DNA from 2 places in the Erwinia sp. INIA01 genome. Region 2 is predicted to be linked to the other one. Evidence: predicted binding sites of a transcription regulator. Region 2 holds the regulator's gene; the other holds the start of a gene.
What was found. The regulator LexA, encoded in region 2, represses DNA repair genes until DNA is damaged. The targets are predictions, from matches to a motif close to TNCTGTATGTACATACAGNA.
Positions count from the first base shown of each region.

Region 1 (3,386 bases), on a different contig from region 2:
GGCGCAGCGGCTGGCCGATCTGCGGGTTGAGCAGGGGTGGTCGCTGGAGACACTGGCGGAGATGACCGGCATCAGCCGCGCTTCGCTGTCACGCATTGAGCGCGGGGAAAACAGCCCGACCGCCGCACTGCTTAACCGGCTGTGCAGCGCCTATGGGCTGACCATGTCGCGGCTGCTCAGCGAAGTGGAGCAGAGCGGCCCGCAGCACCTGCGGCCAGCGCAGCAGAACGTCTGGCGCGATGCCAGCAGCGGTTATCTGCGGCGCAGCGTATCACCGCCCGCTCAGGCGTTCCACGCCGAGCTGGTGGAGGCGCAGCTTGAGCAGGGTGCGCTGATTGAGTATGACCTGCCGCCGCTGGCCGGGCTGGAGCAGCATATCTGGATGCTGGACGGTGTGCTGATATTCCGCATGAATGAGCAACAGTGGCGGCTGGAAAAGGGCGACTGCCTGCGCTTTCATCTGTTTGGCCGCACGTCGTTCAGCGCGCCGGAAACCGGAGGTGCTCACTATGCGCTGGTGGTGGCACGCCCATGACCCAGATTGAATATGAGTGGCTGGACGCGCAGCAGGCGCGTGAGGAGCTTCCGGCGTTGTGCCGCGTACTGAAGGGATGCGTCGCGCAGGGTGCCAGCGTGGGTTTTGTGGACTGTGACCCGCAAACCTTCACCCGCTTCTGGCAGGATGTCGTATTGAGCCTGGCCTGCGGTGATAAAACGATGTTAGTCGCCAGACTGGCTGACCGCATCGTGGCAACGGTTATGGTGGTGCTGGCTATGCCGCCAAACGGTGCGCACCGCGCCGAGGTGATCAAACTGCTGGTTCACCCCGATGCGCGTCGGCGTGGGATAGCCCGTGAACTGATGCTGAGGGCGGAAGAGCGTGCTAAGCAGGCAGGCCGCACGCTGCTGGTGCTGGATACCCGCAGTGGCGACGTGGCGGAACCGCTCTACCGCTCGCTGGGCTGGCAGGTGGCCGGAGAAATTCCGTTTTATGCCCGCTCCACCGAAGGGGTTCTGGATGCCACCACGTTGATGTATAAAACGCTCTGAAAAACAGGGCATGGTGCCGCCGGAGAAATGCGGAGCGGTTCGACTTTCCTGGTGCGATCCGCATCCGCAGGCTGACGCCAGCGCGATACTGTGTAAAAATACAGCCCTGATTTTTTGCAAAGGGTTGTCATGGCGTTAACTGCGGCGTTAAAAGCGCAAATTGCCGGGTGGTATAAAGCCCTGCAACAGCAAGTCCCCGATTTTATTCCGCGCGCACCGCAGCGGCAGATGATTGCTGAAGTGGCGAAAACGCTGTCGGGCGAAGAGGGGCGCCATCTGGCTATTGAAGCACCGACCGGCGTGGGGAAAACCCTCTCCTACCTGATCCCCGGCATTGCCGTCAGCCGCGCTGAGGAAAAACCGCTGGTGGTCAGCACCGCCAACGTGGCATTACAGGACCAGATCTACAGTAAAGATCTGCCGCTGCTGAAGAAAATCATTCCCGAGCTGACCTTTACCGCCGCCTTTGGCCGCGGGCGCTACGTGTGCCCGCGCAATTTGTCTGCGCTGGCGACCGACGAAGAAAAGCAGGGCGATCTGCTGCTGTTCCTTGATGATGATATGACCGCCAGCAAGGCTGAGCGGGCGATCTGCTGTGAGCTGGAAAAGGCGCTGAACCGCTACGAATGGGACGGCCTGCGCGATCACTGCAAGGACAATATCGAAGATTCACTGTGGCAGCGTATCAGTACCGACAAAGCCAACTGCCTCGGCAGCAACTGCCACTGGTTCCGTGAATGCCCGTTCTACGTGGCGCGGCGCGAGATCGAAAACGCCGATGTAGTGGTCGCTAACCATGCGCTGGTGATGGCGGCGCTGGAAACGGAATCCGTACTGCCGCCGCCGAAACATCTGCTGCTGGTGCTGGACGAAGGGCATCATTTACCGGACGTGGCGCGCGACGCGCTGGAAATGAGCGGCGAAATCACCCCCGGCTGGAATACGCTCCAGCTGGATCTGTTTGCCCGGCTGGTTGAGCAGTGTATGGCGCAGTTCAGGCCCAAACGCCCGCCGCCGCTGGCGAACCCGGATCGCCTGAAAGAGCACTGCGAAGAGGTGCGTGAACAGTTGCAAATGCTGTCGCAGATCCTCGGTCTTTATCTGCCGCCGGAAGGGCAGGAAGGGGAGCACCGTTTCGAGATGGGGCTGCTACCGGAAGAGATCATGACGATCTGCGGCAGGCTGTTCAAACTCAGCGATGCGCTGCGCGGGCTGGCCGAAGGGCTGGTCAACGATCTCAGTGAAAAAAGCGGCCAGTATGACGTGGTGCGCCTGCACCGCACGCTACTGCAGATGAACCGCGCGCTGGGCTGGTTTGAAGCCAGCAGCAAGCTGTGGCGGCTGGCGGCGCTGGAGCAGACATCCGGCGCACCGGTGTCAAAGTGGGTGACCCGCGAACTGCGCGAGGGCAACGCGCATCTGATGCTGCACTGTGCCGGTATCCGCGTCAGCGATCAGCTGGAAAAGCTGCTGTGGCGTAAAATTCCCCATGTGGTGCTGACCTCCGCCACTCTGCGTTCGCTAAACAGCTTCCAGCGGCTACAGGAGATGTCCGGCCTCAGTGAAAAAGCGGATGATCGTTTTGTTGCGCTGGACTCGCCGTTTAATCATGTCGAGCAGGGCAAGCTGGTTATTCCTCAGATGAAGCACGAGCCGCTGCTGGCTAATGAAGTGGCGCATCTGGCCGAAATGGCCCATTTTTTCCGCCACCAGATAAAGCTGGCGAAACATAAAGGGCTGCTGGTGCTGTTCGCCAGCAACCGGGCGATGCAGCAGTTTATTGCCTACCTGCCCGAGCTGCGTTTAATGATGCTGGTTCAGGGCGACAAACCGCGTCCGGCGCTGGTGGCGCTGCATCGCCAGCGTGTAGAGCGTGGGGAAACCAGCGTGCTGGTGGGTTTGCAGTCCTTTGCCGAGGGGCTGGATCTGAAAGGGGAGCTGCTTTCCCAGGTTCATATTCATAAAATCGCTTTCCCCCCGGTGGACAGTCCGGTTATTTTGACCGAGGGCGAGTGGCTGAAAAGCCTGAAGCGTTATCCTTTTGAGGTGCAAAGTCTGCCCAGCGCCTCGTTTAATCTTATCCAGCAGGTGGGGCGACTGATCCGCAGCCACGACTGCTTCGGTGAGATTGTGATTTACGACCGTCGGCTGTTGAGCAAAAGCTACGGCGCACGTTTGCTGGGGGCACTGCCGGTGTTTCCTATTGAACAGCCGCCGATGCCGGAAGGCGAGCTGCCAAAGGCGGCAGCCCCGACCGCGAAAAAAAGAGTGCCGCCGCGCCGCAGGCGTTAACCTGATTTAGTGAGCAAACGCATGGAACTTAACAAGATTATAAA
Region 1 covers NZ_JAPDNC010000004.1:394,700-398,085, reverse strand. The annotation lists gene OMR58_RS09840 (helix-turn-helix domain-containing protein) at 1-535, shown strand, start outside; gene OMR58_RS09835 (GNAT family N-acetyltransferase) at 532-1,050, shown strand; gene dinG (ATP-dependent DNA helicase DinG) at 1,180-3,342, shown strand; gene ybiB (DNA-binding protein YbiB) at 3,364-3,386, shown strand, end outside.
Region 1: the regulator LexA is predicted to act here: its motif matches at 1,137-1,156, upstream of dinG (ATP-dependent DNA helicase DinG).

Region 2 (3,386 bases):
GCACAAAGCTATCGCGACCCAGCCAGATCACCGCAAAGAACTTCTGAATGCCGTTCAGCACCCGCAGATGCGGCTGTTCGACACCCTGTACTTCGCGCCCCGGCGCACGGCCAAACATCACCGATACCGGCACCATCTGTACATCCAGATCGGGATGATTACGGTGCAGGTCCAGATAGTCATGGAACAGCTTGACCGACTCAAGGTTCGGTACGAAATAGGGGAACACGCGCGGACCGTCATGGATAAACACATAGCGGGGCAGCACGGTGCCGTCGATCTCCAGCGGATGCAAAGGATCGGGGAGATCCTGTTTGCGGCACTGTTCGCGCAGGGCAAGGAGATCGGCCTTTGAATCATAAGGCAGCACATACATAATAGGGCGAGAAGTATCAAGCCCAAGCTCGGCAACCGGTTCGGCCGGGATTGCCTTACTTTTTACCAGGAATTTCACTGGCAGATTCAACAGTTTGTAATATAAATTACGCCAACCTGACATAGACAACATGAAGCCTCTTGTTAGCAAAGCGCCGCAAGCATACCAGAAAGCGCTAACAGAATCTGTGGTGTTGCAAAATGTGCTACACCCTCTCATTGACGTTAAACTTCCCAAAGGGTTCCCTGATTATGGCAAATAACGCCACCGGACTGACTCGAATTGTAAAAGCAGCGGGTTATTCCTGGAAAGGTATACGTGCTGCCTGGCAGCATGAAGCGGCATTCCGGCAGGAAGCGATTGCTGCCATCGTCGCCATCCTGATCGCCTGCTGGCTGGATGTGGATGCCGTGACCCGCGTGTTGCTGATTGGCTCCGTAGTGATGGTGATTATTGTTGAAATCCTTAATAGTGCGATTGAAGCGGTGGTTGACCGTATCGGCAGTGAAATTCATCCGCTGGCCGGGCGTGCCAAAGATATGGGATCTGCCGCCGTATTATTAAGCATAATATTGGCAATTTTTGTGTGGGCAATGCTATTGATTGCACATTTGCGATAGGTTTTCCGAAATTCAACAAACTGCTGTTTTTTAGCCAGCTTTGGGTTTCCAACGCGCAAATACCTGTATATACTCACAGTCGACTGTATAAACAACCAGGGGGCGGGATGAAAGCACTAACGGCAAGGCAGCAGCAGGTTTACGACCTGATTCGCGACCACATTAACCAGACCGGTATGCCACCGACGCGGGCAGAAATTGCCTCGCAGCTCGGCTTCCGTTCCCCTAATGCTGCAGAAGAACACCTGAAAGCGCTGGCCAGAAAAGGCGTGATTGAGATCGTTTCCGGCGCATCGCGCGGTATTCGTCTGATGATGGAAGAGGCCGATGGCCTGCCGCTGATCGGCCGCGTTGCCGCTGGCGAACCCCTGCTGGCCGAGCAGCATATCGAAGGCCACTACTCGGTAGACCCCGAACTGTTTAAACCCAATGCGGACTTCCTGCTGCGCGTCAGCGGCATGTCGATGAAGGACATCGGCATTATGGATGGCGATCTGCTGGCGGTGCATAAAACGGAAGACGTGCGTAACGGACAGGTTGTTGTGGCGCGTATTGATGACGAAGTGACCGTTAAGCGTCTGAAGAAGCAGGGTAACATCGTTCACCTGCTGCCGGAAAACAGCGAGTTTCAGCCGATTGTTGTCGACCTGCGTCAGCAGACGCTGACCATAGAAGGCCTGGCCGTCGGTGTTATCCGCAACGGCAACTGGCTGTAATCCCCCACCGAATATGACGCGTCGCCCTCTGCGGCGCGTTTTGCGATCTCTCATCACTCCCTGCTTCCGGTTGAAACACGATGCGACTGCTGACGGCTGCCGATAAAAATCTCTGGCGGCTGGCGCTGCCGATGATCCTCTCCAATATTACCGTGCCGCTGCTAGGTCTGGTGGATACCGCGGTTATTGGACATCTTGATAGCCCGACCTACCTCGGCGGCGTGGCGATTGGTACGACTATCACCAGCTTCCTGTTTATGCTGCTGCTGTTCTTACGCATGAGCACCACCGGGCTGACCGCACAGGCGTTTGGCGCAAACGACAAACCCGCTCTGGCCCGTGCGTTAATGCAGCCGCTGCTGCTGGCGCTGATGGCCGGTATCACCTTTATTGTGCTGAAAGCGCCGCTGACCCATCTGGCGCTGGGGCTGACCGGCGGCAGTAAGGACGTGCTGCACCAGGCCGATTTGTTTATGCAGATCCGCTGGCTCAGCGCGCCCGCCACGCTGGCAAACCTGGTATTACTCGGCTGGCTGCTGGGCGTACAGTATGCCCGTGCGCCGGTGATCCTGCTGGTGGTGGGCAACCTGGTGAACATCCTGCTGGATCTGTGGTTTGTTATTGGCCTGAAGTGGGGCGTTCAGGGCGCTGCGGCGGCTACCGCTATTGCGGAATACGTCAGCCTGCTGGTCGGGCTGCTGCTGGTGTGGCGGGTGATGGTGATGCGTGGCCTGTCGCTGCGTCTGCTGCTGAGTGCATGGCGCGGTAATCTGGCCCGCCTGCTGAGGCTGAACCGCGACATTATGCTGCGTTCTCTGCTGTTGCAGGTGTGCTTTGCCTCACTGACGATTTTCGGCGCGCGGCTCGGCAGCGATATTGTTGCCGTCAATGCGGTGCTGCTGATGTTTCTGACCTTCACCGCCTACGCGCTTGACGGCTTCGCCTATGCGGTCGAAGCCTGTTCGGGAGAAGCCTTTGGTGCGGGAAACAGCCAGCAGCTGCTCAGCGTCTGGCATGCGGCCTGCCGCCAGTCCGGCGTTGTTGCGCTGGCGTTCTCGTTGATTTATGCCTTCGGCGGCGAGCATATTGTGGCGCTACTGACCTCTCTGGAGCCTCTTCGGGAGCTGGCCGATCGCTATTTATGGTGGCAGGTGGTGATGCCGCTGGCTGGCGTAGGCTGCTATCTACTGGACGGCATGTTTATCGGTGCCACCCGCGCCAGCGAAATGCGTAACAGCATGGTGGTGGCCGCAGCAGGCTTTGGGCTGACGCTGTTTACCGTTCCGCTGCTGGGCAATCACGGTCTGTGGCTGGCGGTGACGGTATTCCTGCTGCTGCGCGGTATCAGCCTGTGGTTTATCTGGCAGCGACACTGGCGAAACGGTACCTGGTTTGCCCTGTCGCGCTGACAGACATATTTGCTTACTTCTCCCTGAATAACGGCCAGCTTGCTGAACGGGCTGGTTTTTTTTGATTTCTTGCGTTGGGTTTCAGGCTTTTAAGGCACTCCGATTGGCCCGTGCGCAGCATCTTCCGAAATTTGCACTACAATTATCTGTAAGTTCGGCGTTTAGTCAGATAATTATCTGGTTATTGAGCGGAGTGACGAATAGAAATATTCCAGACCATTAATCTCAGCCAGAAGGAGTCTGTTATGAATAACGATGAAATCAG
Region 2 covers NZ_JAPDNC010000002.1:43,061-46,446, forward strand. The annotation lists gene plsB (glycerol-3-phosphate 1-O-acyltransferase PlsB) at 1-499, opposite strand, end outside; gene OMR58_RS02140 (diacylglycerol kinase) at 628-996, shown strand; gene lexA (transcriptional repressor LexA) at 1,104-1,712, shown strand; gene dinF (MATE family efflux transporter DinF) at 1,793-3,121, shown strand; gene OMR58_RS02155 (CsbD family protein) at 3,367-3,386, shown strand, end outside.